Regions from separate parts of the Nocardia sp. NPDC052316 genome, predicted to be linked through region 1. Evidence: riboswitches for the same ligand, from Rfam matches in the RefSeq annotation. Region 1 holds a riboswitch; each other region holds the start of a gene.
The links. A riboswitch is a leader RNA that binds a small molecule or an ion and turns the genes downstream of it on or off. The one in region 1 is predicted to bind cobalamin.

Region 1 (10,334 bases):
CCGGTTCATCTGGGCCATCTGCAGCTCGTAGCCGAAGTCGGTCGCGTCGCGCAGGCCCTTCACGATGGCTGTGACGCCCTGCTGTTTGGCGAAGTCCACCAGCAGGCCGTACCACGACTCCACGCGGACATTGGGCAGATGAGCGGTCGCCTCGCGCAGCATCTCCATGCGCTCGTCGACGCTGAACATGCCCTGCTTGTTCTTGTTGATCATGACGGTGACAACGACCTCGTCGAACTGGGCCGCGGCCCGGTTGAAGACGTCGATGTGACCGTGGGTCACGGGGTCGAAGGACCCGGGGCACAATGCTCCTGCCATGGTCAGACGCTATCGTGCGGCACCGGCGGGCACCACAGAGGGTGCACAAGACCACATCGCTAGTCGAAAGTCGCCATCTCGATGCGCGTTTCGCCGTACTTGCGCGGCTTCATCGCCGAATAGCCAACGGGCCATTCGATTTCCGGCGATCGGCTGGACCGCTCCACCACGACGAGGGCGTCCGGCCGCAGCCAGCCACCGGCCAGCGCCCGCAGGTCGGCGAGCACGGCGTCGGCGTCGACCGCATAGGGCGGATCGGACAGCACCAGATCGAACTCGCCCGCACCGCCCAGTTGGAGCACGCTCGCCACCGTGCCGACGCGCAGCTCGGCGCCGGGCAGCCCGAGGTCGGCGATGTTGCCGCGCAGCACCGCGGCCGCCTTGCGATCGGACTCGACCAGCAGTGCGTGCGCCGCACCACGGGACAACGCCTCCAGTCCGAGCGCGCCCGACCCGGCGTACAGGTCGAGCACTCGGACGCCGTCGAAATCGATCCGCGCGTCGAGCGCGCTGAACAGCGCCTCCCGCACCCGGTCGGAGGTCGGGCGGGTGCCGGCCGGCGGCACCCGCAGCCGCCGCCCGCCCGCCGTTCCGGCGACGATCCGCGTCATTCGACCGAGGACTCGCGCACGGCCAGCTCGATCAGCAGATCGCCACCCTCGACCTGCTGCACCGGGCCGATCGCAACCCGGCCGACGGTGCCTGCCCGCGGCGCGGTGATCGCGGCCTCCATCTTCATGGCCTCGATGGTGCCGACGGTGTCCCCGGCCGCGATCGCGTCGCCTTCGGACACCGCCAAGGTCACCACGCCGGCGAACGGCGCGGCGATATGACCCGCGTTGCCCTTGTCGGCCTTCTCCGCGGCCGGGACCTCGCTGGCGATCGACCGGTCACGCACGGCGACGGGCCGCAACTGACCGTTGAGGATGCACATGACCGTGCGGATGCCGCGCTCGTCCGGCTCGGAGATGGCCTCCAAGCCGATGAGCAGGGTGACACCCTTCTCCAGCTGCACCCGGTGTTCCTCTCCTTGGCGCAGCCCGTAGAAGAACTGGTTCGCCGACAGACCCATGGTGTCGCCGTACTTTTCCCGGTGCGCGTTGAACTCGGCGGTGGGCCCGGGGAAGAGCAGCCGGTTCAGCGTCGAACGGCGCTGGTCCGAGCTGCCCGCCAGCCCGGCCTCGTCCTCGGCGGTGAGCGGAGTCTCCGGCTTCGCCTCGCCGCGCCCGGCCAGCGCCCGGCTGCGGAACGGTTCCGGCCAGCCGCCCGCCGGGGTACCGAGTTCGCCACGCAGGAAACCGATTACCGAGTCGGGGATGTCGTAGCGGCCGGGGTCGGCGGCGAAATCCTCGATGTCGACGCCGGTGCCGACCAGGGCCAATGCCAAGTCGCCGACCACCTTCGACGAGGGGGTCACCTTCACCAGGCGGCCCAGCAGCCGGTCCGCCGCCGCGTACTTCGCTTCTACTTCCTCGAACCGATCACCGAGGCCGAGGGCGATGGCCTGCTGGCGCAGGTTCGACAGCTGACCGCCGGGGATCTCGTGGGTGTAGACCCGGCCGGTCGGGGCGGGCAGCCCGGACTCGAAGGGCGCGTACACCTTTCGCAGCGCTTCCCAGTAAGGCTCCAGATCGCACACGTGCTGCAGGTTCAGGCCGGTGTCGTACTCGCTGTGCGCCGCGGCCGCGACGATCGCGGAAAGCGCAGGCTGACTGGTGGTTCCGGCCATCGCGGCGCTGGCGCCGTCCACCGCGTCCGCGCCCGCCTGCCAGGCGGCCAGGTAGGTGGCCAGCTGCCCGCCGGGGGTGTCGTGGGTGTGCACGTGCACCGGCAGGTCGAAGTTGCTGCGCAGCGCGGTGACCAGGGTGGCGGCCGCGGGGGCGCGCAGCAGCCCGGCCATGTCCTTGATCGCGAGCACGTGTGCGCCCGCGTCCACCATCTGCTCGGCCAGCTTGAGGTAGTAGTCCAGGGTGTAGAGCGTTTCGTCCGGGTTGGACAGGTCGCCGGTGTAGCTCATCGCGACTTCCGCGATGGCCGTGCCGGTTTCGCGCACCGCGTCGATGGCCGGGCGCATCTGGTCGACATTGTTGAGCGCGTCGAAGATGCGGAAGATGTCGATGCCGGTGGCGGTCGCCTCGGAGACGAACGCGCGGGTCACCTTTTCCGGGTAGGGCGTGTAGCCGACGGTGTTGCGACCGCGCAGCAGCATCTGCAGGCAGATGTTCGGCACCGCCTCGCGCAGCGCGGCGAGGCGCTCCCACGGGTCCTCGTACAGAAAGCGCAGCGCCACATCGTAAGTCGCGCCGCCCCAGGCCTCGATGGACAGCAGCTGCGGGGTCAGCCTGGCCACGTGCCCGGCGACGCCGAGCAGGCCGTTGGTGCGCACCCGGGTGGCCAGCAGGGACTGGTGCGCATCACGGAAGGTGGTATCGGTGACGCCGACCGCCTTCTGCGCGCGCAGATCCTGCGCGAACCCCTCCGGGCCGAGGCGGAGCAGGCGCTGCCGGGAGCCGTCCGGCGGCGCGACGGTCAGGTCGATCGGGGGCAGCTTGTCGTGCGGATACACCGTCGTCGGCCGCTCGCCGTGCGGCTTGTTGACGGTGATGTCGGCCAGGTAGGTGAGGATCTTGGTGCCGCGGTCGGCCGAGCCACGCTGGTTGAGCAGCTGCGGGCGCTCGTCGATGAACGAGGTGGTGACCCGGCCCGCCTGGAAGTCCGGGTCGTCGAGCACCGCGAGCAGGAACGGAATGTTGGTGGTGACGCCGCGAATTCGGAATTCGGCCAGCGCACGCTGGGCCCGCGACACCGCGGCGCCGAAGTCGCGGCCGCGGCAGGTGAGCTTCACCAGCATCGAGTCGAAGTAGGCGCCGATCTCGGCGCCGAGGTTGGCACCGCCGTCGAGCCGGATGCCCGCGCCGCCCGGGGTCCGGTAGGCGGTGATCCGGCCGGTGTCGGGGCGGAAGCCGTTGGCCGGGTCCTCGGTGGTGATCCGGCACTGCATCGCGGCGCCGCGGATGCTGACGGTCTCCTGGCTGAGGCCGAGCTGTTCGAGGGTCTCGCCCGCCGCGATGCGCAGCTGCGCCTGCACCAGGTCGACGTCGGTGATCTCTTCGGTCACCGTGTGCTCGACCTGGATGCGCGGGTTCATCTCGATGAAGACGTGGTTGCCGCGCTCGTCGAGCAGGAACTCGACGGTGCCTGCACAGCTGTAGCCGATCTCCTTGGCGAAGGCCACCGCGTCGGCGCAGATGCGGTCGCGCAGTGCGGGATCCAGGTTCGGCGCGGGCGCAAGCTCGATCACCTTCTGGTGCCTGCGCTGCACCGAACAGTCGCGCTCGAACAGGTGCATCACATTGCCCTGCTGGTCGGCCAGGATCTGCACCTCGATGTGGCGCGGGTTCACCACGGCCTGCTCGAGGAAGACGGTGGGATCGCCGAACGCCGACTCGGCCTCGCGCGACGCGGCCTCGATGGACTCGCGCAAGTGCTCGGCGTCGGCGACCCGGCGCATGCCGCGACCGCCGCCACCGGCTACCGCCTTGACGAAGATCGGGTAGTCCAATTCCGCTGCCGCGGCGAGCAACTCGTCCACATCGGCGGACGGCGCGCTGGACCGCAGCACCGGCAGCCCGGCGGCCTTGGCCGCCGCGATGGCCCGCGCCTTGTTGCCCGCGAGCTCGAGCACCTCGGCGGACGGGCCGATGAAGGTGATGCCCTCGCGGGCGCAGGCCGCCGCCAGGTCCGGGTTCTCGGACAGGAAGCCGTAGCCCGGGTAGACGGCGTCGGCGCCCGCCGACTTGGCCGCATCGACGATCGCGTCGATCGAGAGGTACGCCCGGACCGGGTGCCCCTGTTCACCGATCTGGTAGGACTCGGCCGCCTTCGTTCGATGGACCGAGTTGCGGTCCTCGTACGGGAAGACGGCCACCGTCCCAACGCCGAGCTCGTAGGCCGCGCGGAAGGCCCTGATGGCGATCTCGCCCCGATTGGCAACCAAGACTTTCGTGAACATTGGCCTAAGGTACCCGGACCGACCCGCCGCACAGACACGGAAGGGCACTTCGCAAGCATCTTCACAACGCCGTCCGGCGGCGTTGCGAAGATGCGTTCATCCGCGCGTCACACTGTCAGATCCAGTGCATCGTGCGATGGCGCAGCCCACCGCGGAACTGGCCGACGGCGAGGCCGATCATCAGTCCGCGCTCCTCGGCGACCAATCCGCGAGTGAATGGCAGACGAATCATGCGTAACAAGACTTCGGGCAGGTGAATTTCCGGCAACCCATTGTTCGGAAATTCCGCATTCAGCCGGGCGAGGCCGATGCCGCGGCTGCGTCCCTGCCGATATCCGGGACGGAAGCCCTGCCGGTATCGATAGGCGACGAGCGCCTCCGGCAGATATCCGAGACGGTATCCCTCGCGATGCGCGCGCCAGCCGAATTCGAGATCCTCGTTGGCGGCGTAACTGATGTCCTGGCCGCCCAGCTTCCGATACACCTGTGCCTGGCAGGCCATGCTGGTCCCGATGATCACAGGTGCATAAACGCCGGTCGGCTGGAATTTGTCGGGTGTCGGGATGTTGGCGACCTGGCGCGGGTTGGCCGCGTTGAGCGAATCACCTTCGACCGCAGAGCAAATGAGGTCGTAGCCCTCGTCCAGGAACTCGACCATGCGGCTGACCCAATTGGGATGCGCCTGGTCGTCGTGGTCGCAGAACAACAGGATCGTGCCGCTGGCGTTCGCCGCACCGACATTGCGGGCAAATGCCGCACCGGAGGTCCCCGACGCGTCCACATGCCGTAGTTCGAGGCGTCCTTGTAGCGGATGAGTTTCGATATGGAGTTTCACATCGATCGGGGATCCGTTGTCGGCTATCACGACATCGAATTCCCCCCTATAATCTTGACGCGTCAAGGCGCCCAGTTGGACATCGAGTAGATCCAGGCCGTCGGCCGTCCCGATGTAGGTTGGAATGACGATCGATACCGACCGTTCAGTCACCACGCGTACTCCTGCAATCGTTTTCCCCACGCGGGAGCCCTCCCCCCGAGGGGACAACCTTAAACGCATTCCGGAAAGGGCGGCTACACCCAAGTTTCGTGGGCTTCCTCACAGACTTGGTCAAATGACCAAACGGTGATGGGCAAATGATGGACGACCGCCGCGCCCCCGCCCGCCCGTCCACCACCCCGCCACGCACCCTATGCTCGTAGGTGCAGCTGGTTCACTGCGGCGCGTACGAGATGGAGCCCCGTCGTCGCGCAGCGGAGTCGAGTTCGACCGCCCGACAGGGTGGCCGGGCGAGAGGGAACCCGGTGGAAATCCGGGACTGTCCCGCAGCGGTGAGCAGGAACGACCGCCGTCACACGCACTGGGCACGACGCCCGGGAAGCGACGGCCAGTAGGTCGGCCGAGAGGCCGGTGCCTGTGAGTCCGAAGACCTGCCAGCCGTGTCGGATACGCCGTATCCGGCGGCCACCGCCTCGTGGATCTGGGCGCGCGGTTCTACCAGTACTGATATGTCGGGCTCTAGTTTGTCGAATCTCCCGGCGTATCCCGGTAACCGCGCAGCCCGTATGGCGTTGGCTTACGACTTCGTCGTTCGCCAAAGGGCGCTGCGTGCATGATCGCTCGCTGCGCTCGCGAATGGCACCAGCACTGGAGAGACAACGTGACTGTTGTAAATCAGACACCGTTCACCGCAACGGTTCTCGGGCTACCTAGGGTCGGACCGCGGCGAGAGCTCAAGCGGGCCACCGAGGCCTACTGGGCGGGCAAGATCGACGCCGACCAGCTGCACGCCGTCGCGCGCGAGCTGCGCCACGCCCAACTCACCGAATTACAAGCGGCAGGCCTGGATTCGATCCCGGTGGGCACCTTCTCGTACTACGACCAGGTGCTCGACACCGCACAGCTGCTCGGCGCACTGCCGCAGCGGGTCGCCGGGATCGCCGATCCGCTGGATCGGTACTTCGCCGCCGCCCGCGGCACCGACACGGTGGAACCACTGGAGATGACCAAGTGGTTCGACACCAACTACCACTATCTGGTGCCGGAAATCGGCCAGGACACCGTGTTTTCGCTGAACCCGGCCAAACTGCTGGACGAGGTGCGTGAGGCGGTCGAGCTCGGCGCGAACGCGCGCCCGGTGGTGGTCGGGCCGATCACCTTCCTGAAGCTGGCCAAGGCCACCGGCGGTGCGCCATTGGACCGGCTAGCCGAGCTCGTCCCGCTGTACCGCGAGTTGCTGCGACTGCTGGCCGAGGCAGGGGCCGGCTGGGTGCAGATCGATGAGCCGGTGCTGGTCACCGACCTCACCGAGGACGAAATCGACCTGGTGCGTAGCACTTACACCGAACTGTCCGCGGCCGCGCAGCGACCCGCGATCCTGGTGGCGACCTACTTCGGTCATCCCGACGCGGCACTGACCGCGCTGGCCGGCACCGACATCGAGGGCATCGCGCTCGACTTCACCGCAGGCACCAGCGTCGCCGATGTGGCGGGCGTCACCGCCCTGGCGGGCAAGCTGCTGGTGGCCGGGGTGGTCGACGGCCGCAACGTGTGGCGGGCCGATCTCGACCAGGCACTGTCCACCCTGGGCACCCTGCTGGGAAGCGCGGCGGCGGTGGCTGTTTCGACCTCGTGCTCGCTGCTGCACGTGCCCTACACGCTCGCCGCGGAAACCGGGCTGGACGACCGGCTGCGGTCCTGGCTGGCGTTCGGCACGGAGAAGGTGGCCGAGGTCCGGCTGCTGGCGACCGCGCTGACCGAAGGCACCGAGGCGATCAGCGCCGAATTGGCCGACGTGCGTGCGGCATTGGCGACGCGCCGGTCCGATCCCCGGCTGAACGACGCACAGGTTCGAGCCAGGCTGGCGGCGCTCGGACCGGACGCGAGCAGGCGCGCGCCCGCGGAGGAGCGTCGTGCGCTGCAACAGCAACGGCTGCAACTGCCGCCGCTGCCGACCACGACCATCGGCTCGTACCCGCAGACCTCGGCGATCCGGTTGGCCAGGGCCGCGTTCCGCAAGGGCGAGATCGACGAGGCCGAGTACATCCGCCGGATGCGCGCCGAGGTCGCCGATGTGATTGCGCTGCAAGAGCAGCTGGGCCTGGACGTGCTGGTGCACGGCGAGCCGGAGCGCAACGACATGGTGCAGTACTTCGCCGAACAGCTCGACGGCTTCGCCGCCACCGAGCAGGGCTGGGTGCAGTCCTACGGTTCGCGCTGCGTGCGACCGCCGATCCTGTTCGGCGACGTGACGCGGCCCGCGCCGATGACCGTCGACTGGATCAGCTACGCGCAGTCGCTCACCGACAAGCCGGTGAAGGGCATGCTCACCGGCCCGGTCACCATCCTCGCCTGGTCGTTCGTGCGCGACGATCAGCCGCTCGGTGATTCGGCGCGGCAGGTGGCGCTGGCCATCCGGGACGAGACGGTGGATCTGCAGTCCGCGGGTATCCGCATCATCCAGGTCGACGAGCCCGCGCTGCGCGAGTTGCTGCCGCTGCGCAAGGTCGACCAGCAGGCCTACCTCGACTGGTCGGTGCAGGCCTTCCGGATCGCCACCTCCGGCGTCTCGGACGCCACCCAGGTGCACACCCACCTGTGCTACTCGGAGTTCGGCGAGGTGATCGACGCGATCGCCGGGCTGGACGCCGACGTGACCTCGATCGAGGCGGCGCGCTCGCGGATGGAGGTGCTCGACGACCTCAACGCGGCGGGCTTCGATCTGGGTGTCGGGCCAGGTGTGTACGACATCCACTCGCCCCGGGTGCCGAGCGTGGAAGAGATCACCACCTCGTTGCGCGCGGCGCTGAAAGCGGTTCCCGCCGAGCGGCTGTGGGTGAATCCCGACTGCGGATTGAAGACCCGCGGGCAGGCCGAGGTGGCGGCGTCACTGCGGAACATGGTGGCCGCCGCGACGGCTGTGCGCTGATCGTCCCGGCTCATTGAGGTTCGGCCCCCTTCGTGTTGCGCGGAGGGGGCCGAACCGAGACCTTGTTTATGACTGACCGGTCATTCATAATCGGATCATGCCCAAGAAAGTCGACCGCGTCGCCCGTCGAGCCGAGATTCTCGACGCCGCGGTGCGCGTGTTCGCCCGCAAGGGCTTCGCCACCTCGCGCATCGAGGATGTCGCCGCCGAGGCGGGTATCGCCAAGGGCAGCGTGTATCTGTACTTCGACAGTCGAGATGCGTTGCTGGCCGGGGTTTTCCAGAGCTACGCCGAGAGCAGCGGGCAGGTGCTTGCCGAGCTCGGCGACGGCGCCGCGCTGGATCGGCTGACCGGACTCATCCGCGGGACGGTCGAGATGCTCGCCGCGCACCCCGACCATGCACGCGTTCTGCTGGACGTCTGGGCGTCGAATCCACCGCTCGATATGGCGGCGGTGTATCGCGAATATCGCTCGGCCATCGCGGATCTGCTGCGGCAGGCACAGGCCGATGGCGAGCTGCGACCCGGCATCGGCGAGCGGCATGCCGCCGTCGTCGTCGGCGCCATCGAGGGATGTCTCGTCCAGGCCTTGGTCGATCCGCAGTTGCCGCTGCGCGAACTGGCCGACCCGATAGTGCAGATCTGCGTGGAAGGTATCCGTCGATGAATCTTACGGATCGTTTGATCGCCCCGAACGCTACGCGCGGCGAAGTCGCCGTGGGCTTCGGCGCGGCATTCGGCGGTGCCGCACTGGCTTTCGGGTTGGCACGGCACGCCGAGCTGTCGTGGCTCGGCGTCGCCGTCGTCACGCTGGTCGCCTTCGACCTGTTCGGCGGCGCGGTCGTCAACGCCACCGATTCGGCGAAACGCTGGTATCACCGACCGGACCGAACCAGCCTGCACCATCTCGGCTTCGTCGCCATCCACGTCCAGCCGTTCCTGCTCGCCCTGGTGGTTCCCGGCTTCACCTGGCTCGCCGCCACCATCATCTACGCCTCGGCCCTCACCGGAGCCGTCCTCGTCACGGCCGCCCCGCGCGAGTTACGCCGCCCCATCGCCTTCGGCACCACCGCCGCCGCGCTCACCATCACCACCGCCATGCTCACCATCCCGCACGTCTTGGCCTGGTTCGCGCCGCTCCTGTTGATCAAACTGCTGCTCGCACACCTACTTCCGGAAAACTCCGCCCGCTGACGGTCGGTGCCCCCACCCGGAGGCACCGACCTACCACCTCACTCGAATTCGGTCTCCGGCCGCAGCCGCTGCCGCCGCCGTGACGTGTACCGCTCACACGGTTCCGCGGCCCGCTTGACCGGTTGCTGCCGTGACCTGGCACTCATCCCCCGCCGCCACGCCGTATGACACCCCGGACATCGGTCCATACCAACCCCTTTTCACCCGTCGTCAACCACTCCATGAATCGCCCCTAACCACCTTCGACGCGCGAACTCACCCGCCGGTTCCGGGTAGCTACCAGGAATTTTCCAGAACGGTCCGACTGGTTCGACCGGGTTCAACCCGCCAGGTTGAAGGCCCGGTTGATGACGCCCATGTCGAAGTAGTCGCGCCAGGCGACGATGGCGTCGTCGGCCACCTCGAAGACCCCGGTGACCGGGAGCGGGATGGCTTGGCCCGCGCTGCGGAGGGTGTCGGTGCGTTCGTTCATCACCAGGTTGCCCGAGGCGATCTGGTGGTGAATGTCGAAGTCGATGGCTTCGAAGGTGGTGAGGAAGCCCGCGATGAACTCGCGGATGGCGGCGCGGCCGACCACCGGCTCCATCGGGATGTTGTGGTACACAGCGTCTTCGGCGAAGAAGGCCGCGATGCGGTCCGGATCGGGCTCGGACCAGCTGCGGCACATGTCGCGGACGAGTTCGTCGGGGCTTGGCATGGGCTTGGCTCACTTTCAGACGCCGGAGGGCGGCCGAACCGCGTTGTTCGCACCGCCTCCTCGATTCAACCAAGCAAGTGCTCGGTTTCCAAGCCTCTGTCTCAGCTGAGCCCGGCGAGCTCGCGTTGCGGCACGCCGACGTACTCCGACAGCGGCCGAATCAACGCGTTCGAGGCCGCCTGCTCCG
Region 2 (10,334 bases), on a different contig from region 1:
GGTGGCGGTCAATTCTTCTGGATCCGCGTCTTCGAATCCGTATGCGTCAGCGACGAAACAGAATTCCTCGCAGATCTCTTCTCGCGCGGTGGTTTCGATACCGCTGCCCGCCGCCTCGAACTCCGCTTCCAACGCGTTGAACTCCTCCGTGGCGCGCTGGGTGAGCTCATACAGTCGGTGGAGGTCGGCAGGCTGTTCCGCTTCGATCCGTTCGCACAGCCGCCGCAGAATCTGAGTTCCTTTGTCCAGCACGTGGTTCGGGAAGAATGGGTCCTCGTACATCATCTCCAGGAACGCATGCTCGTTCACCTGCTGATTCGCGATCGACCACTCTCTTCTGCGGTTCGAATCGGCCACCGGCCTTCGGCAACTGTAGCGAGGTATCCGCAGCCGACCCGCCCGCGCCGGGATCGTCCGATGCGCGGGGAATGCTGCCATTGCTCCCCTCGGCAGGGGACCAACGGCCCTGCCTACCGATCGCGATCTGCGCGAACCTGGAACAGACCGGCAAGAACAGCTTCCCGGAGCGGAATTACCCACCGACCGCCGACAAAGGTGGCCGGTTGTGTCGACAACTTCTGATCACGAAGGGCAACAAAGACTATGGCTACCCAACACGGCAACCCGCACCGACTAGCCAAAGCGCCGGTCGTGGTCGGCGTGGACGGGTCACCGGGCAGTGACCTGGCCCTGCGATGGGCCGCCGAGGTCGCCGCGCAACGTGGCCGCACCCTGCTCATCACCCACGGTCTCGACCTTGCGGCCATGCCGTCGGTGGTCGGCGGCTACGACGTGACGGCGTCCTCGATCGTCGATGCCGCCCGCACCGAGGCCGCGAAGATCGTCGCCGACGCCCACGGACTCGCCACCGAGGTCGCTCCCGACCTCGACATCACCACGGAGACGACCGACGTCTCCGCCGCCGAAGTGCTGATCCAGCATTCGCGCACCGCGTATCTCGTCGTGATCGGCGCCACCGGCAATCTGGGCACCCTCGCTCACCTCGGCTCCACACTGCTCGCCGTGGTCAGCCACGGGCACGGCTCGATCGTCGTGGTCCGCGACACCGGCACCGCACAGTACCTCCGAAAAGACGGACCGGTGGTGGTCGGCATCGACGGCGGCCCGGTCAGCGAGGCCGCGATCGGAGCAGCCTTCGCCGAGGCGTCCGCCCGCGGCACCGACCTCATCGCCACTCACTCGTGGAACTACTGGCAGCTGGGCGATTTCGCGGGTGAACCGTACGTCCTGGTGACCGGAGAACAGATCGAGTCGACCGAAGACGCGATCCTCACCGAACGCCTTGCGGGATGGCAGGAGAAGTACCCCGACGTCACCGTCACCCGCAAGGTGTACCGGGCCGAACCCACCGAGCAACTAGCGGAATGGTCGAACACGGCCCAGCTGATCGTCGTCGGCAGCCGCGGCCGCGGCGGATTCACCGGCTTGCTGCTCGGCTCCACAAGTCACTTCCTCGTCCAGCACGCACACTGCCCGGTACTGGTCGCGCATCCGGTGTAGGCGAGGCGGACAACACGGCGGGTGCCGCGCAGCATCCACCGCCACCGCTCTCCTCGGTCGGCGCGTCGAAGAGCCCGGACCCACCGCAAACCCCCGTCTCGGGCAGCACCAGTTCCACCCGTTCGGCGGCCTCCTGATCACCGGCCAATGCGGCCGCGATCGAGCGAACCGGCTCGTACCCGGTCATCGCCAGGAAGGTCGGCGCACGACCGTAGCTCTTCATCCCGACCAGGAACACCCCCGGCTCGGGATGCGAAAGTTCCCGCACGCCATGCGGATACACCGTCCCGCAGGAGTGCACGTTCGGATCGATCAGCGGCGCGAGCAGTATCGGCGCCTGCAAGGTGGCGTCCAAGCCGAGCCGCACCTCCGCCAACCAGGACAGGTCCGGACGGAATCCGGTCAGCGCCACGACCTCGTCCACCCCGCGCACCGCTTGCCCCTCGGCGGGGATCAAGACCAGGCGGCCGTCGGCGGCGCGCTGCACGGTTTCGGTGCGGAATCCGGTGACCACGCCGATGTGCCCGGCCGCGACCGCCTCCTGCGCGCGGAGCCCGAGCGCGCCGCGTGCGGGCAGTTGGTCGGCGGCGCCGCCGCCGAACGCGGCACCGATCTCCCCGCGGCGCAGCAACCAGGTGACCCGCGTGCCGGGGTGCTGCTCGACGAGCCCGGCCAACACGATCAACGCGGTGAGCGCGGAATGCCCACTGCCCGCGACGGCAACATGTTTACCCGCGTACCGCGCCACACCGGCGGCACCGGAGAGATCGGGGACACGGTACGAGATGCGCTCTGCCGCAGCGGCTTCCCCGATCGCAGGCAACCCGTCGCCGCCGAGGGGGTTGGGGGTGGTCCAGGTTCCGGACGCATCGATCAGCGCGCGGGCGGTGATCCGTTCGTCGCCGTGGGCGGTGCGCACGTGCACGGTCAGCGGCTCGCTGTCGCGCCCGGCGTCCACCACCCGGTCGCGGCCACGCCGGGCCACACCGATCACCTCGGCCTCGAACCGCACCCGGTCGCCCAGGGCGACACCGAGCGGACGCAGGTACTGCTCGACCCATTCGGCACCGGTCGGATACGAGTCCGGGTTCGGCTCCCGCCAACCGTCGGCTGCCAACAGCGTCCGCGCTGCCGGTGCGATGAGCTCTCCCCATCGGGAGAACAGCCGCACATGGTTCCACTCGCCGACCGCCGCCCCGGCGTGCGCGCCCCGTTCGAGCACCAGCACGGGCAGTCCGCGGACGGTGAGTTCGGCGGCCGCGGCCAGCCCGCTCGGGCCCGCTCCGACGACAACAACAGGGAGAGTACTCATGACCTTCTCGCTTCCATCGATCCGTATCGATTAATCGCGACAGTATCGACCACGGTCGATGAATGCAACCATCGATGCACATCGATATACTCGGTGGCATGCCCATCGCACTGCCGCAAGCTCAGGTCCTGCCGCCGAGCGAGGCCGCCACCTACGCCGAGTGGTTCGCCTGCCTGGCCGAGCCGGTGCGGGTGCGACTCCTGCACGCGGTGGCGACCACACCGAAGGGCATCACCGTCGGCGCGCTGACCGAGATCCTCGGCACCAGCCAGTCCACGACCTCCCATCACGTCCGCAAACTCGCCGACGTCGGCTTCGTGCACCTGCACAAGGAGGGCACGGCCACCATCGTCACCGTCAACCAGGCCTGCTGCTCCGGGCTACCGCACGCCGCCGACGCCGTCATGGGTTTGCTCGCGCCGCGCCCCTGCTGCCCCGACGACGTGCCCGCCGATGTCACCGTGCGCGCCATGCGGGCCGCGGACTGGACCGCCGTGCGTCGCATCTACGCCGAAGGCATCGCCACCGGCCTGGCCACCTTCGAGACCACCGTGCCGAGCCGCACCAGCCTCGAATCCCACTGGCTGCCCGACCACCGCTGGGTCGCCGAGCTCGACGGCGAGGTCGTCGGGTGGGCCACCGCGAGCCCGGCCTCCACGCGGGCGCACTACTCCGGCGTCGCGGAGACCTCGGTCTACGTCGGCGCGGAATACCGCGGTCGCGGCGTGGGAAAAGCGTTGCTGCACAAGCAGGTCACCGCCGCCGACGCCGCGGGCCTGTGGACATTGCAGTGCTCGATCTTCACCGAGAACCGCACCGCACTTGCTCTGCACCACAGCGCCGGGTATCGCACCGTCGGCATCCGCGAACGCGTCGCACGACTCGACGATGTCTGGCACGACACTGTTCTCCTCGAACGCCGCGCACCGGTGAACTGACCGCGCACCGGGGTTGGTTCGTCAACCGGGGTGACTTCAGAGCGATGGTCAACCGCTGAATGCTCGGGCCGAAACCCGTTGCAGCACCGAGAACCCCACGGTGACGTCTTGGCTGTCGTTGAGCACCTCGCCGTACAGCTCTGTCCACGAGTGGAAGGAATAGCTGGGGTTGGTGGACGTCCGCTCGCGCGCGACGATGACTTCAGCCGGTAGTCCGATGGCCGAAAGATACGTTCCCAGTGAGAACGACCGCGGCAGACAGAGCCCGTTCGGCTGCAGTGTGCGTAAAACCAGTTGGCTGAACAGGATTTCGCGGCGGACAAGCCGGATCGCCTCCGCCGGAGCCAGTTCGGCACACGCCTGCCAGCCTGGTCCGGGCCGCAGGTCACGCAGGTAGCGATGAGCCGGTCCCCACCCCTGTGTACCGAGCAGGCGTAGCGCCCGCCAAGTGCTGCGCACCGCGTAGCCGCGGAGCCGATACGACGGGCGCGGCGGCACCGGTACGCCATCGATATCGGACAGCATGGACTCCAATTGACGTGCCAGCTCGGTCATTTGGCGGCATCCGTTCGCGCGAGGAGCCGGTGTTCGGCGAGCTGGTCGACCAGTTTGCCGAGGCCGGCGCGCAAGGTCTCGGCGCTCGCATCGATGTGCTGCTCGAGCTCGCGGACCGCGTCTTCGACGGTGTCGCAGCTCATCGCGGCCTGAACCATCAGCGTGGCAACGGGATTGAGTTCGAAGTAGACCCCCGCCCCGGAGTCCATGATGACGCCGACGCCGTCGGTGGTGTCCAGGATGGCGTCCTCGCCGAGTTGCAGCAGTGGCATGGTGATCAGCTCCTCACCGGATGTGCGGTCCGGCTTTCCAGACTGCGCAGGAATAGTTCGGTCATGGCCGAGCAGATGAGGCTCTGCGCATGGCGGCGGGTCGACAATGGGTGGCCGAGGACGGCGACGACCTGCGCCGGGTCGACGATGTTCAGCCGAGCAAGCAGGGAGTCGGGCCCGAGTAGCGCGGCGAGCACCTGCGGGTGGTTCAGGCAGTAGTTCTCGTGCGGCGAACCCAGCCACAACCGGCCGTGCCGCCGCCAAATCAACGGCGGCAGCCGATCTTCGAGCATCAACCGCTGCACCGGTTTGTTGATGTTGCGTCCGCCGTAGGAGATACACCGGTACGCCACCGGCATGCCGGTCATCAGCTCGTACAGTGCCCGATCGGCCATCGGCGAGCAGAACTGAACGCCGTGCGGCCAGGCCAGGGCCAGATCGGTGGTCTGTTCCTCGGGCACGAATTCCGGATCGGGCAACTCGAACCGCACATTCGGCATGGGAACGAGAAAGTCAGGGCGCCGGGTGTAATCGCCGAAGGCCGCGGCATCGATCGCCAGCGAATACGAGCGACGGACGCTCTTCAGCAGATCTGTCACCGTCCAGCGTGAACAGAGCAGGCCCCGCAACATCAGGCGCTTCTCCGACAAGCTCAGCCGCCCCCACAGCACATCACGCACGCCGTAATTCGGGGCCGGACTGAACAGCAGGTCACCGTCGCGACCCCAGGTGAGCAGTGCGATGCCGTCCTGGTGGACCCGCTGCACGATCTGCTCCAACCAGCGAAACCCGGTGTGGTTGTACGGGTGGGAGAATTGCCAGTCCTCGTTCACGTGCCCGGCACCGGTGTCGGTCATGATCGGCACGAACGGGATGGACAGATGCCGGCACACCGCGCGGGCGTACTCGGACTCGTCGGCGAGCGGGTCGTCGGTGCCCAGGTGGTAGGCGGTGACGTCGGCGCCGTTGGCGGCCAGCGCGGCGGCCACGGCCGAGGAATCCATGCCGCCGCTCAGCAGTAGTCCGACGGGACCGGCCTGCGCGTATGGGCGGGTCGCGGCGAGGAGGAGTTCCCAGGCCCGCTCCGCGTAATCCCGCGCGGTGCTGCCGCGCGGCAGCGGCTTCGGCCTGATCCGGTCGTACTGGACGACCTCGGTGGAGACACCGTCGAACACCAGCAGGTGGCCGGGGCGCAGCAATCCCAGCTCGGGATAGGCGAAGATGCTGTCCCCACGGCAGATTCGCCAGAGGGTTTCCCGGTCCAGCCGGTCGAGGTCGTCGGGGACGAGGTCGGCGGGATCGCTGGACCAGGCCAGCGTGTGGCCGGACTGCTGGTAGAACAGGGTGTCCCGGGTGAACAGGCTGCGGAACAGGAAGACTCGATCGGCGGTGACGAGGCAACCGACCAGGTCGCCCGGTAGCTCGGCCAGCTCGGCGTACCGTCCGCTCCGGAGCGTGGCGGTAATCCGTTCGGTGAGAGCCTCGTCCAGGACTCCGGTGAGGGTGCCGCCCAGCGCGAGATAGGCTCGATCAGCCGTGTGCGCGGGTAGCGCAGTCGGGTGTGTTCCCGCTCTTGTCCACTGCCGCAAGTAATTCGGGCTCACGGGGACGCTACGCGCGAGGAAGGGCACGCAGGCGTAATCGACGGGGGCCCCGTCGCGCGGCACGCTCGCTCGGCCGGCGCAACCGAGGTAGTCCACGGTAAGTGGGGAATGGTCCATGATGGCGGAACCTCTCAAAATCGCCGAGAAATGTGGTCCCCTCCCCCGTCACGTGCCGATGGGAGGGGACCACGGGTCGATCACTGCGTGCGGCTAGACCAGGTTGCCGTGGCTCACCAGATCAGGCACGCCGCGGAAGAGGATCGTGGTGTGGTCCTCGACCGCGCCCAGGCAGATCACCAGGGGCTCGATGTAAGGCATCTTCGTCATTTTTGTCACCTCCTTTCCTTTATGTCGTTCTCTCGTGGTCTTGGGCAGCGCAATACGCACGGCCAGGGACTGGTCGAATTGTGCGGGAATTCTCATGACAACGAGACGGTGCGCAACAATGTTTCAGCTGCGGTGAATCAACCCCAATGCATACCGACCGCTCGAATTCGTAAGGTGCCCAATGCGATGCGGCGATCCAAATATTCGACATATGGGGACATGACTCCACCTAAATACACAGAGGTGGTCGACTGCTGGGACCAGGCAGCGGACTTCGGTGCCCCGCAATACTTCTCGGCGTCGAGTCTGATTCGGGACTGGGGCTGGTAGGTCACAACCATAGTCCCCCACCGCCTTTGCGTCGACCCCTACTGCGCACTTGAATTGCGCCGAATTGGTAAGCACGCCGAATGAATTTATCCGACCGGGCGATGCCGACTGGTCGGCAGGTATGGTCGCGCTCAATTATCCACGGATGAAGATATTCACAATGGAAGTTAGACGCACCCGCCCGACCGAGCGCAATGACCCGCGGTGCCGTAGTCACGCGGGGCTCGGCCGCCTGCCGGAGCGCGGGCGTGGTGCCACGCACTCATCGGCAGGTCGGCGTCGTGCACACTGCTCAACACAGCTGTCCAACGAGATCGTCCTCGGCCGCGACCAATTCTCGGTGAGGAGGGAACGAACTCCTCAGTTGGTCGGCTGCGGACTGAGGGTGACACTGAATTTGTTCTCCACCGTCTGCTGCCAATCCCGTTCGCACTGATCGATTTTCGACTGATCGTTACCGGCGTCGTTCACACAGTCGGTGAACTCGTCACCGCCGGTGTAAGTGAAAAGCGCGAAACCGACCGCGATGGCGATCGCCGTCACGACCAATGCAATTATGCTCAACACCAAGCCCGTTATCGCCATGGCGGAACCCTCGGCCGCTCCCTTGCGAGCCCGTGCCGCGGCGATGATGCCGATGACGAGCCCGGCGAGGCCGAACAAGATGCCACCGATCACGGTCCAGAAGGTGAGCAGCGCGAGGATGCCCAGCACCAGCGCGGCAATGGCGAGGCCCTTGCCCGGCCGCCGATGAGAACCAGGGACCGGCGGCGGGTACTGGCCCGGCGCCGTATAACCGGGGGGAAATTCCTCCGTCATAGCTGTCCTTTCTTGGCTTCGATTTACACTGCGCCCGTTCGATGGCCTATCGAATGCTAATGACATTCGAGCCGAGCGCACGCGTGCCACACGCAGCCTTATCGAAAAGAATGGTCAGTGACGTGTGCTGGATGCCGCCGATCAGGTCGGCTCGGCAACGAGGTGAAGATAGGCAGTGTCGAGCGGGATGTCGACTGCGTACCAGGCGGCCGGTCGCTCGTCGTCGCGGGGACACCAGGCACACGCGATGCACAGCCGGGCTGCTTCCCCGGCGGCCAGGCCGGGCAGATGCCACGCGATCGAGGCCGAATCCGGGTAGCGCACAACGCATTCGGTGGTGGTGTCGGCCACGCCGGTCGGCACCAGGTGCGCCCAGCGGGAGGGCATCAGCCGGCCATCCGCGGCCTGCATGGCGAGCAGCTCCGCATCGGGACCGCCGATCGACACCATGAAGTGCTCGTTCTCTACGCTCACCGCCGCGAGGCATTCGGCGGAGTCCTGGCCGCCATAGGCGTCGGCGGGCAGGTCGGTCAGCGCGGCCGAGACGATCAGTCCGGACACCTCCGCGCACGCCTGCACCTGCCAGATCCCGGCCCACACCGGGACCGGTGCGCCGCCGTCCCATGGCTTGACGTCGATGCCGCCGAGCAACAGGTCGACCGTAGCGGTTCGGTGCTGCCACCGATGCAGATGCGAGCCATTCGCCAACCGCCATAGGGTATTCGACTCGGCCGGTAGCACGTCCGCCGCGAGCGTGACGGAGAACTCGACGGTGCCGAGGGGCGTATCGATCACCGCTGGGCGACGGTCCGCCTGGGTCAGGCGGTCGGTGGGAAGCATCCGACCATCATCCAGGGTTGCCGGCCCGCGCATCCCCGGATACCCGAACGTACCGCAATCCGACTGCTCGTCGGCGTCCAGCATCGCAGACGGTATGGTCTGAATCCGGCGTAGGGAACACCGGTGCGAATCCGGGGCTGTCCCGCAACTGTCACCGAGGAGCGATCCGCCGATTCATGGTCACGGCCTACCCAGGCTGGAAGACCGGCGGGAAGCGTTGATCCGGGAGCCAGGATACCTGCGCCGTGGTACACGGGATCTCACCCCACGAGGATGGCAATGGACAAGTACACAGCGGTGCGGCCCGGGCTCGGTCGCCGTTCCTTTCTGCTCGGGAGTGCGGGTGCGCTCGCGATGGGCGGGCTGCTCGCGGGTTGCGGCACCGACGGCGGCCCGGCGGCCCCGGATGGACCGCCACGGCCCGGCGGGCGCCTGCGGTCGGTGATCGCGGGGCGCTCGGCGAGCGCGGATGTGCTCGACCCGCACGAGGCCGGTAGTTCGGCGGGTGGCGCGGTGTCGAAGAACGTCTGGGACAAGCTTGTCGCGTACAACAACGATCTGACGCTGCGCTATCGGCTCGCGGAGTCGTTGGAGCCCAATGCCGATGGCAGTCAGTGGCGGATCACGCTGCGCCGGGGCGTGGTGTTCAGCGACGGCTCGTCGCTGACGGCCCGGGACGTGCTGTGGAGTTTCGAGCGGATGCTCGACCCGGCCAAGAAGTCCTCCGGCGATCTCGCCAACATCGATATGTCACGCACCCGCGCGGACGGCGATCTGGGCGTGCTGGTGACGATGAAAACGCCGCTGGCCGACTTCGGTTCGGTACTGGCGGGCTGGTATTGCTACATCGTGAAGGACGGTACCGGCACCATCGACGGGTCGTCGCTGCCGGTCGGCACCGGCCCGTTCGCGCTGGCGCGGTGGTCGCCCGGTGACCGAACCCTGTTGCGGCGCAACGATCGATACTGGGACGGTCGCCCCCTGCTCGACGAGGTGGAGATCATCCAGATCGCGGAGACCGAGGCCAGGGTCAACGCCTTCCTGTCCGGCGAAGCCGATGTGGTGCACGAGATCTCGTACCTGCAGGCGCGCACTCTGGAGCGCGACCCTGGTACCACCGTGGTGGTCCCGCCCGCCGGCCTGATGGGCGCGTTCCAGATGCGCGTGGACACACCGCCGTTCGACGATGTGCGGGTCAGGCAGGCCATGCGTCTCGCGGTAAACCGTCAGGCCATGGTCGACTCGGTGTATTACGGCTACGCCGAGCTCGGCAACGACGTCTACGGCAAGGGCGCACCGTTCTATCACGACGGTCTGCCACAGCGGACCTACGACCCGCGGCGCGCGCGAGAGCTGTTGCGGGAGGCGGGCAAAGAGAACCTGACGGTCACGCTGCCGACCGCCGACGGCTCGCCGGGCATGCTCGACTCCGCGACCTTGTTCGCCGAGCACGCGAAGGCCGCCGGGATCGACATCCGGCTCGAATCGGTGCCTGCGGACACCTACTTCTCCCAGGTCAGCGGTAAAGCCGCACTGTCGCACATCGGTTGGTGGAACTACAGTCTCGACTACTTCTACGGCCAGACCATGACCAGCGCCTCCCCCAGCAACGGCACCGGCTGGCGGCGGCCAGGGTGGGACGCGAAGTTCGCCGAGGCCCGCGCCGCGATGGACCCGCAGCGCCGCCGCGCGCTGTATCGGGAACTCCAGGAAGAACTCTGGAACGAGGGCGGGTACATCCTGCACAGCTTCGCCAAACGGCCCGACGCGGCGAAGAATCACGTGCGCGGCGTACGCAACGGGGTGCCCGGCACCG
Region 3 (10,334 bases), on a different contig from region 1:
CAGCAGCGTCTCGGCCTTGCCGTCATCGGTGCCTTCGGCGAGCGCGAGCTCACCGACGAGGATCTGACGGGCCTTGGCGAGCATCCGCTTCTCACCGGCGGACAGGCCGCGATCCTGCTCACGACGCCACAGGTCGCGGACGACCTCGGCCACCTTGTTCACATCGCCGGAGGCGAGCTTCTCCAGGTTGGCCTTGTAACGGCGGGACCAGTTGGTCGGCTCCTCCGTGTGCGGCGCGCGCAGGACCTGGAAGACTCGATCGAGACCCTCCTGGCCGACGACGTCACGTACGCCGACGTATTCGGCGTTCTCAGCGGGAACCCGAACAGTCAGATCGCCCTGGGCGACCTTCAGGACCAGATACTCTTTTTGCTCACCCTTGATGGTGCGAGTCTCGATAGCTTCGATCAGCGCCGCTCCGTGGTGGGGGTAAACGACGGTGTCTCCGACCTTAAAAATCATGTGTCCCGTGCCCCTTTCGATGTTCACAGTTTAACATGCGACTCGGTAACGGCGCGATCAACTGTGCAGGTCAGGGCCACAACGAGGCAGCCGTGGGGCTTGACAGAACCCGCCTGGTGTGCATTACGTTGTGCCAGAACAGGTTACCTCCAGCCCCCGCCACCGTCCCGGCCCCCGACCTGAGCTGGCAGTGCGTCCGCTATCCCGGCGACGCTCGACCGATCTGTTATCAACCACCCGCGCGTCGCGAGCCCCGGCTCCCGGTCCGCAGCGGGAACTACTACGCTCCCTAGTTATTACTCTCCCTTGCGGAGTGAGCCCGGTCGACATGGAGGGACAACCCGTGACTGCCCTGAAAGCTGTGACCGCCCTGAAAAAGGCGCGACGTCGCATGGTGCCGGTTGCCGCACTCGCCGCAGGCGCGGCGATCGCGCTGACCGGCTGTAGCTCGGGCCAGATCTCGCAGACCGCCGACCAGGTGGCCGCGATCAACGGCAACAACGCCGACGTCGGCAAGATCGCGCTGCGCAACGTGCACATCGTCTACCCCGCCGGTGGCACCGAGTACAACAACACCAAGGGCGGCAAGGCGGTCATCGCCCTGTCGATCATCAACAACAGCCCGTCCGTGCCCGACGAGCTGACCAGCCTCACCTCCGACCTCGGCACGGTGAAGATCACCCCGGCCGCGGGCAAGCTGAAGGTCGAGCTGGCCCCGCAGCAGACCGTGGTCGCGGCCACCAAGCCGGTCAAGCCCGCGACGCAGGCCGGCGACTCGCACAGCGCGGCGCCGACCTCGGCCAAGCCGGGCACCCCTGGCGCGCACGGCGACGACCACGCCGCCGCACCCGTGGCAACCGACGATCCGGCGGCCCAGCCGATCCTGATCGAGATCACCGGGCTGACCAGGGATATCACCCCTGGCCTCACCTACAACGTGGCGTTCAACTTCAAGCAGAACGGCACCGTGCAGGTCCAGGTGCCGGTCGACGCCGGCACGCACACCGAGCGGCACGAGTCCGACCTCTCCGGTCCGGCCGAGGTCGAGCACCAGGGCGGCGGGCACTGACCGTCTAGCCTCCTTTACGAAACGGCTGCCGCACCCCTCGGGTACGGCAGCCGTTCGTTTATGTCGCCACGTGGTCCCGGCGCGCGCCGACGGCGGCCTTGTTGTCGGACGCGGTACGTAAGGTGCGCGTGTGGCAAAGACCAAGTCGATCTTCCGGTGCTCCGCCTGCACGCACGAGGTCGCCAAGTGGGTGGGTAAGTGCCCCGACTGCGGGGCGTGGGGCACCGTCGACGAGGTCGCCGTCGCGGCGACGGGGGCCGGTTCCCCCGCCAGGCGCGCGATGCTGCCGAGCACCGCCGCCGCACCGATCTCCAGCATCGACTCCCAGATCACCCAGGCCAGGTCGACGGGGGTCAGCGAGCTCGACCGGGTGCTCGGCGGGGGCGTTGTACCCGGCTCGGTGGTGCTGCTGTCCGGCGAGCCGGGCGTCGGCAAGTCGACCCTGCTGCTCGAGGTCGCGCACCGCTGGGCAAGACAGAACGACGCGAAGTCGCTCTACGTCACGGCCGAGGAGTCGGCGGGCCAGGTGCGGCTGCGGGCCGACCGGACCGGCGCGGTGCACGAGCGGGTGTACCTGGCCGCGGAGTCCGATCTGTCGATCGTGCTCGGGCATGTCGAGCAGGTGCGGCCGACGCTGCTGGTGGTCGACTCGGTGCAGACCATGCTCGCGCCCGAGGTGGACGGCGTGATCGGCGGTGTCACCCAGGTGCGCGCGGTCACCGCCGCACTGACCTCGCTGGCCAAGGCGACCGGGATCGCCGTGCTGCTGGTCGGGCACGTCACCAAGGACGGCAATGTCGCGGGCCCGCGCACGCTGGAACACCTCGTCGACGTGGTGCTGCAGTTCGAGGGCGACAAGAACTCCACGCTGCGCATGGTGCGCGGCATCAAGAACCGCTTCGGCAGCGCCGACGAGGTCGGCTGCTTCGAACTGCACGAGGACGGCATCGCCTGCGTCGACGACCCGTCCGGCCTCTTCCTGCACCACCGCACCGATTCGGTGCCCGGCACCGCGGTCACGGTGGCGATGGACGGCAAGCGGCCGCTGGTCGCCGAGGTGCAGGGCCTGACGGTGGAGACCGAGATCCCGAATCCGCGCCGCGCGGTCAGCGGCCTCGACTACAACCGGGTCGCGATGGTGCTCGCCGTGCTGCAGAGCCGGGGCAAGGTGTTCATCGGCAAGTCCGACGTGTACGCCGCGACGGTCGGCGGCATGCGCCTGCTGGAGCCCGCCGCCGATCTGGCCATCACGCTCGCCATCGCCAGCGCCAACTCGGAGGTGGCGATTCCGGCGGGCTGGGTGATCCTCGGCGAGGTCGGGCTGGCCGGCGAGGTGCGCAAGGTGACCGGACTCGAACGCAGGCTGGCCGAGGCCGAGCGGCTCGGCTTCACCACCGCGCTGGTGCCGCCGGGCTATGCCCCGCTCAAGCGCGGCGGCATGAAGATCCACGAGGTCGCCGACGTGCGCGCGGCCATCCGCATCACCGGCACCCGCAAGCGGCGCGCGACGAAGGAGGCGACCGAGGTGGCCCCCGATTTTTAACGGGGCCAACCGAATTCGCGGCGGCTCAGGTGGTGGTCAGGTTGAACGGCTCCGGCGAACTGTGCAGCGAACCGAATTGCGCGATGACCTGATAGGCGCCCGCGGGCACCGGCACCCGCTCGCCGACGCAGCCCGGCTGCGACGTGGTGCCCGACCAGCGCACCGTGAACAGCGCCTGCTCACCGGGTTTCAGGTTGCGCGCGTTCGACTCGTCCACCGGGGAACAATCCGAACTCGTCCAGAACCGGCGCTGGCCGTCCAGCGAGAGCACCGACGCCTGGATCTGCGCCAGGTTCATATCGCGCTGGCACAGCACGCTGGAAATGTTGGTGATGACGATGCGGAAGTTCGGCTGCTCGCCGACCCGATAGGTCGGCTGATCCACGCTGATCTTGATGGCCAGCGACTGATCCGGGCACTGACCCGCCCCCGCGGCAGGCTCGTTCGAGGCCGACGAGCCGACGCTCGACGGTGCGGGCGTGCCGGATTCGCTCGGCTCGGCGGCCTTCGTCGTCGAGGCATCGGCGGGCTTGCTCGTCGTGCTGGACGACGCGCCTGCCGCGACGGGCTTCGAGTCGCCGGGCGAGTCACCGCCGCGGGAGACCGTCAGTACCAGCCAGATGACCAGCGCCAGCGCGACGACCAGGGCGCCGATCGCCAATGCGCGACGACGCCAATAGATCTCCGGTGGCAGCGGTCCATTCGGTTCCAGCACGCCTCAACGGTAAGGGCACCATCGGGCGCAGCGACTCATGCCCGCGGCGTGTCGGTCCGGAATGGGTGATCGTGGCGAGTAGATTCCGGCCCGCACGCAGGGGAAACTCCGGCGACCCCGGCTCAGGCGAGCTCGCCGATGTTGCCGACGACACGCTGCAACTGCACCTTGCCTTCGGCGAGCCTGTATGTGACACAGGCGATCGCGAGCTCACCGGTCGCCACCCGCTGCGAGATGATCATCGACCGCTGCATGAGCAACCTGCTCGTCTCCACCACGTGCCTGGCCTCCATCTCGTCGACGGTGGACAGGCCCTCCCTGCGTCCGATCAGAATGGACGGCGTGACCTTCTCGACCACGCTGCGGATGAATCCGCCGGGCACCTCACCGCCGTCGAGCGCGTCGATGGTGGCCTTCACGGCGCCGCAACTGTCGTGGCCGAGCACCACGATCAGCGGCACGTCGAGCACCTGCACCCCGTACTCGATCGAGCCGAGCACGGAACTGTCGACGACATGGCCCGCGGTGCGCACCACGAACATGTCGCCGAGTCCCTGATCGAAGATCAGCTCGGCGGCGACTCGCGAGTCACCGCAACCGAAGAGGATCGCGGACGGATGCTGGCCGGCGACGAGCTTGGCTCGGTCGTTGGCGCCCTGGCTAGGATGCAGCAGCGCACCGGAGACGAAACGGTCGTTGCCTTCACGCAAAGACTTCCAGGCACTGACCGGATTGGAATCAGGCATACCGATCATTGTGCACAAGGCTCGTGTTACCAGCCAGTTCGTTTGGTTACAGGTCGGCAAATACCGACCGGCAGCAGTAGGACAGGAACAGTGAGGAAAGCACCGAACAGCATCGATGCGGACGTGTTGCTCGACTGGTACGCCGAGACCGCACGCGACCTTCCGTGGCGTCGCGCCGAGGTCACCGCGTGGCAGATCCTGATGAGCGAGATCATGCTGCAGCAGACGCCGGTGGTCCGGGTCGAGCCGATCTGGCGCGAGTGGGTGGCGCGCTGGCCGGTGCCGTCGGCGATGGCGGCCTCCTCGCAGGCGGAGGTGTTGCGCGCCTGGGGCAAGCTCGGCTATCCGCGCCGCGCGCTGCGGCTGCACGAGTGCGCCAGGGTGCTCGCGGCCGAGCACGGCGACGAGGTGCCCGCCGATGTCGAGGTGTTGCTGAGCCTGCCCGGCATCGGGGCATACACCGCGCGGGCGGTCGCGTGTTTCGCCTACGGACAACGGGTTCCGGTGGTCGACACCAATGTGCGCCGGGTGGTCGCCCGTGCCGTGCACGGGCGAGCAGAGGCCGGTAACCCGTCCTCGCGCGACCTGCCGGAGACCGAAGCCCTACTGCCGCAACAGATCGACCGCGCCGCGGTGTTCTCGGCCGCGCTGATGGAGCTGGGCGCGACCGTGTGCACCGCCCGCACACCGGACTGCGCGCGCTGCCCGCTGCCGAGCTGCGCGTGGGTCACCGCGGGCCGTCCGGTCTCCGAAATCGTGCGCCGCACACAGAAATACGAGGGCACCGACCGCCAAGCCCGCGGGCGCCTGCTCGACGTGCTGCGCGGCGCGACCGGCCCGGTGGAACGGGTGCGGCTGGATCTGGCGTGGCCGCGCGACCCGGGCCAGCGGGCCCGTGCCCTGGACTCACTGCTGGTCGACGGGTTGATCGAGCAGACCGTCGATGGCCTGTTCGCCCTCGCGGGCGAAGGCGGCATCGGCGCCTGACCGGGTGCGCCGCGCTAGAGGTTCAGGACGCGGCGCAGAAAACGTTCGACCTCGGCGCGGTAGTGCTCGGGCTGGTCGTCGTGCACGAGATGCGCTGCGCCGGCGACGAGTACGTGCTCGGCGTCGGGATGGATCTCGGCCATCCGCCGCATCTGGCCGGGCGGGGTGATGGTGTGCTCGCCCTCCAGCAGCAGGGCGGGCACGCGGATGGCGTGCCACTGCGGCCAGAAGTCGCGACCGCCCCACTCCTCGGAGATGTCGCGGAAGGTCGCGACCGAGCCGTGCAGCCGGTAGCCGTCCGGACCGTGCTCGAACGAGTTCAGGAAGTACCGCCCGGCGACCGGCCCGAAGAACTTCAGTACCGCCGCCGCGTCCGGAAACGGCTGCGGCCACGCCTCGATCATCGCCGCCCAGTTCGCCGCCGTGCGGCCGGTGAAGTCCGGGGCGATGTCCTCGATCACCAGTGCGCGCACCCGCTGCGGGTGCGTCGCGGCGAAGACCCAGCCGTGCAGCGCGCCCATCGAATGCCCGATCACCACCATGGGCTCGGCGATGCCCGCGGTCGCGGCGGCCAGGTCGGCGACGAAGGCCTCGGTGGTCAACTCGGCAGGAGCCGGTCTGCCGTGGCCCGCGGCATCGAAGGTGTAGACGTGGCCGTAGTCGCGCAGCCAGTCCAGTTGGTCGTGCCAGGTCCGGGCGCTGCCCATCAGCCCGTGCAGCAGCAGGATCGGTACCCCCGCTCCGCCTTCGTCGTGCAACACCCCGCCGATTCTGCCGGGCTCGCGCGTGGCGTGCGCACTGCCCCCGATACGGCCCATATCGAGTGGCCGCTCGCTGGTCGTATTGTCGAGGCCATGGCTGTAGTGAAGATCAACGCGATCGAGGTTCCCGAGGGCGCAGGCCCCGAGTTGGAGAAGCGGTTCGCCCACCGTGCGCACGCGGTCGAGGGTTCGCCCGGCTTCCTCGGCTTCCAGTTGCTCCGGCCGGTCGCCGGCGAGAACCGGTACTTCGTTGTCACCCAGTGGGATTCGGAGGAGTCGTTCGCGGCCTGGCGGGACGGGCCCGCGCGCGAGGCGCACGCGGGCGAGCGGCAGAAGCCGGTCTCCACGGGTGCCTCGCTGCTCGAATTCGAGGTGGTTCTCGACGTGGCCGCGAAGCCGGCGAGCTGACGTAGTTCAGGATGGCCGGGCGGGCCGACCTGCCCGGCGACTCGCCCGACGACGGGGCGCGGTCCGCGCTGGTCATATTGACGTCGGGTGCCTCCAGGTGTCACAGTTCGAAGGACAAAACGCGAGGGTGATGCGGTAATCCGGTGAGATTCCGGAGCGGTCGCGCCACTGTGTTCCATGCATCGAGCCCCTGGGTGCCGGACAGCCAGACACCGGCACTCTCGCCCCCATCGACGGGACGCGCATCCCTAGGAGGACTCGCATGGCTATCGCGCATTCGCCGAGCCGGGCAACCGATTCACTCGCCACTGTGCTCGTCACGGTAGGTGTCGTTCTTCTCGCACTGCTCACCCTGTACCTGGTCGGTTTCGATCAGGGCGTCATCTCGCGCAGCGGGATGTACCTGCACGAGCTGATGCACGACGGACGCCACCTGCTGGGACTGCCGTGCCACTGAGTCCACCCACCCCGCCGACTCCATCGTCTGCCCTCCCCCTGATCGGTTCGCTCAGGACCCTCCTGCTGCGCGGACTTCTAGCGGGCCTCATCGCGGGCCTGCTGGCCGCATCGGTCGGCTACTTCGTCGGCGAGCCGAAGGTCGACGCCGCCATCGCCATCGAGGAAGCCGGTTCCGCCGCGGGTCACCCGCACGGCGCGGAACCGGAGGCGAGCGGCGGACATTCGCACGGCGACGAGGAAGAACCACTGGTCAGCCGCGCCGGGCAGAAGGCGGGACAGTTCCTCGCCCTCGGCCTGGCCGGCCTGGCGCTCGGCGCGATCTTCGCCTCGGTCGCGCATTTCGCGCGGCGCCACACGACGTTGTCCGGGCCGGCACTCGCACTCGTACTAGGCCTCGGCGGCTGGGCCGCGGTCGTCGCGGTGCCGTTCTTCAAGTATCCGGCGAACCCACCTGCGGTCGGTGATCCGGACACGATCAACCAGCGCACCCTGCTGTGGTTGGCGGCAGTACTGCTCGGCCTGGTGGCGGTCGGTGTGGGCGGGTACGTCTACAAGGTGCTGCGCGGGCGGTTGGGCATGCTGCGGCTGATCGCCGGGGTCGCCGCGTTCGTCCTCGTCACGGCGGTGGGCTACATCCTGCTGCCCGGCGTCGACGAGGTGAAGGCGGACTTCCCGGCCACCCTGCTGTGGCAGTTCCGGGTGGCGTCGCTGGCCCAGACCGCGACGCTGTGGGCCTGCCTGGCCCTCGGCTTCGCCGCGCTCACCGAATTCGCCACGCGCACTGATACTCCGGTACGAGAGTCGATCGCTACCGCAGGCTGATCCACATCCGGAAGACGAGGGGCAGTGTCGGTGTCATGACCGACACCGCCCTTTCGCTGTGGCCCGCATCGCTTCGTTCGGGTGCGCCCGTGCAGCCGCCACGCGCCATCCGTATCGCCTACCTCGGCATGGCCGTCGCACTGCTCGCCGGAGTCGCCGAGGGGATTGTTCGGGCCGCCGCTGTGCTCGAACGCCAGGAGGCGGACCTGGCCGGCCTGGCGACCGGTCTCGCCGTGCGGCTCGGCATCTACCTGGTCGTGCTGATGGTCACCGTCCGGATGACGCACGGCGCCCGCTGGGCGCGGCTGGTACTGACCTTCGGCATCGGCGTGATCGGCCTGCTGTCACTGGTCATCGAACCGCTGGCCGCGCTGCTGTCCGCCGACGAGTTCGGCGACCTGTTCGCGAACATCACCGTCGAATCCGCGACCGTCGGCCTGTTCCGCGCGATCCACATCGCCGCGGTCCTGGTCGCCATCCCGGCGATGTACCACCCCGAAGCCCGTCGCTTCTTTCGCCGGGCCTGAACATCGCATAACCCCATGGCTTTTCGCACACCCGCCGGTGTGCGAAAAACCATGTGGCGGTGCGAGTGACAACTACGCCAGGGCTGCGTCGAGCGAGATGTGGTCGACGCCCGCGAGCGCCTTGCTGACCGGGCAGCCCGCCTTGGCCGCCTCCGCCGCGGCGGCGAAGGCATCGGCGTCGATACCGGAGACCTTGCCGCGGACGGTCAGCTTGATGCCGGAAATCCGGAAGCCACCGGCAGGGTCGGGGCCGAGGGTCACGTCGGCGGTGACGTCCAGGCTCTCCGGGGTGCCGCCCGCATTGCCGATCTGCGCCGAGAGCGCCATCGCGTAGCAGGAGGAGTGCGCGGCCGCGATGAGCTCCTCGGGGCTGGTGGTCCCGTCGGCCTCGTCGGCGGAGCGCTTGGGGAACGACACGTCGTACTTGCCGACCCCGGAGCTGGCCAGCTCGACCTGCCCGGACCCCTCCTGCAGAGAACCGGTCCAAGCGGTACGCGCGGTACGTGTAGGCATTAAATCCCTTTCACTGGTAAGCAATTTTCGATGCAGCCCCCGAGCTTAGCCAGCCCGCCGCCGCACGTCTCGGGGTCAGACTAGAGCGCCGCATTAGCAACCTTCACGACGCGGTACAGCAGCGCTCCGTCCCCGTCGGCCGTCCGAAACCCGGTGTGGTTCAGACGCTTCGGAGCCTGGCCTATTCCGGGTTGGTGACCCGCGCCAGTACGATCCCGCCCAGGATCAGCGAGAGCGCGAGCACCCGCCCCGCGCTGAGCGGGTCCTTGTGGACAACGATCCCGAGCCCGATCGCCCCGACCGCGCCGATTCCGGTGAACACCGCGTACGCGGTACCGACGGGCAAGGTCTGCATGGCCCTGGACAGCAGGTACACCGCGGTGGCGCCGAGCACGAAGCAGATCACGGTCGGCACCAGGCGGGTGAAGTTCTCCGTCGGTTTGATGCTCTGCGACCAGACGATCTCCACCAAGCCCGCGATACCGAGCAGCACCCAGTTCATGTCAGTACTCCTTCGCGAGGGCGCGGGCCGTCGCCATGGCCAGCGCGTACGACTCGTCGTGCTTACCGCGCAGGTGCGCCAGCGCGGGATCCTGCCTGGCATTGGCCAGTTCGGCGTGCACGAAAACGGTGTCCCGGACGGCGAAGTGGCCCGCGAAGAAGTCGCGCAGGAACCGCTCCTGATAGTCGAAGGCGGCCTTCGGCGCACCGGGTGTGTACGCGCCGCCCCGGGCGCTCACCACGACGAAACGGCGGTGTCCCAACGACATTCGCGGGAAGGTCACCTGGTCCAGCCAGGCCTTGAGCGACGCCGGAATCGAGTAGTTGTACATCGGGGTGCCGATCAGGATGACGTCCGCGGCCAGCACCTCGGCCAGCAGCGGCTCGACGATCGCCCAGGCCGCGGCCTGCTCCGGTGTGCGCACCAACTCGCCGAGCCGGTCCAGGTCGGTGCTGTCCTGCGCGAGCACCGCATCGCACAGCTCGGTCCATGCCGCGTCGATGAACGGCACCGGCTCGGCCGCCAGGTCCCGGTAGCGATAGCCGCCGCCGGGGTTCTCGGCGCGCCAGGCTTCGGCGAACGCCGCGCTCAGCTCCCGGCTGATCGAACGGGTACGGGCGCTCGCATCCAGGTGCAGCAGGTTGCTCATGGTCAGACCTCACTCTGTGGTTCGTGTCGTCGATGCGGGCATCGACCGTGTGTCGGCACCGCGAAGTGCCCTGCCGTCAAGTGGACGAGTTGTCCACTTGACGACCGGCCTGACCGTAACCGACAAACGGACACATTGTCCACTTAGTCGTGAAATCCGGTACAGTCAGCG

Region 2: it holds a riboswitch for cobalamin, as region 1 does, so the genes downstream of both, ACIHA7_RS33100 (ABC transporter substrate-binding protein) here and metE (5-methyltetrahydropteroyltriglutamate--homocysteine S-methyltransferase) in region 1, are expected to answer to the same signal.
Region 3: it holds a riboswitch for cobalamin, as region 1 does, so the genes downstream of both, ACIHA7_RS27815 (CbtB-domain containing protein) here and metE (5-methyltetrahydropteroyltriglutamate--homocysteine S-methyltransferase) in region 1, are expected to answer to the same signal.

Annotation. Positions count from the first base shown of each region.
Region 1 covers NZ_JBIUBB010000008.1:96,371-106,704, forward strand. The annotation lists gene coaD (pantetheine-phosphate adenylyltransferase) at 1-318, opposite strand, end outside; gene rsmD (16S rRNA (guanine(966)-N(2))-methyltransferase RsmD) at 378-929, opposite strand; gene ACIHA7_RS35095 (pyruvate carboxylase) at 926-4,330, opposite strand; gene ACIHA7_RS35100 (glycosyltransferase) at 4,446-5,321, opposite strand; cobalamin riboswitch at 5,621-5,760, shown strand; gene metE (5-methyltetrahydropteroyltriglutamate--homocysteine S-methyltransferase) at 5,941-8,256, shown strand; gene ACIHA7_RS35110 (TetR/AcrR family transcriptional regulator) at 8,354-8,923, shown strand; gene ACIHA7_RS35115 (hypothetical protein) at 8,920-9,450, shown strand; gene ACIHA7_RS35120 (nuclear transport factor 2 family protein) at 9,770-10,147, opposite strand; gene ACIHA7_RS35125 (bifunctional 2-methylcitrate synthase/citrate synthase) at 10,249-10,334, opposite strand, start outside.
Region 2 covers NZ_JBIUBB010000007.1:331,776-342,109, forward strand. The annotation lists gene ACIHA7_RS33055 (DUF5713 family protein) at 1-357, opposite strand, end outside; gene ACIHA7_RS33060 (universal stress protein) at 604-1,521, shown strand; gene ACIHA7_RS33065 (NAD(P)-binding domain-containing protein) at 1,439-2,833, opposite strand; gene ACIHA7_RS33070 (helix-turn-helix domain-containing GNAT family N-acetyltransferase) at 2,932-3,771, shown strand; gene ACIHA7_RS33075 (lasso peptide biosynthesis protein) at 3,820-4,326, opposite strand; gene ACIHA7_RS33080 (PqqD family protein) at 4,323-4,598, opposite strand; gene ACIHA7_RS33085 (asparagine synthase-related protein) at 4,604-6,319, opposite strand; gene ACIHA7_RS33090 (DUF4190 domain-containing protein) at 7,220-7,678, opposite strand; gene ACIHA7_RS33095 (hypothetical protein) at 7,820-8,518, opposite strand; cobalamin riboswitch at 8,575-8,779, shown strand; gene ACIHA7_RS33100 (ABC transporter substrate-binding protein) at 8,798-10,334, shown strand, end outside.
Region 3 covers NZ_JBIUBB010000006.1:6,139-16,472, reverse strand. The annotation lists gene carD (RNA polymerase-binding transcription factor CarD) at 1-462, opposite strand, end outside; gene ACIHA7_RS27850 (hypothetical protein) at 824-1,531, shown strand; gene radA (DNA repair protein RadA) at 1,662-3,074, shown strand; gene ACIHA7_RS27840 (hypothetical protein) at 3,100-3,789, opposite strand; gene ACIHA7_RS27835 (carbonic anhydrase) at 3,912-4,535, opposite strand; gene ACIHA7_RS27830 (A/G-specific adenine glycosylase) at 4,626-5,522, shown strand; gene ACIHA7_RS27825 (alpha/beta fold hydrolase) at 5,537-6,283, opposite strand; gene mhuD (mycobilin-forming heme oxygenase MhuD) at 6,377-6,691, shown strand; cobalamin riboswitch at 6,762-6,927, shown strand; gene ACIHA7_RS27815 (CbtB-domain containing protein) at 6,954-7,148, shown strand; gene ACIHA7_RS27810 (CbtA family protein) at 7,139-7,972, shown strand; gene ACIHA7_RS27805 (hypothetical protein) at 8,008-8,499, shown strand; gene ACIHA7_RS27800 (OsmC family peroxiredoxin) at 8,572-9,012, opposite strand; gene ACIHA7_RS27795 (DMT family transporter) at 9,194-9,514, opposite strand; gene ACIHA7_RS27790 (FMN-dependent NADH-azoreductase) at 9,516-10,163, opposite strand.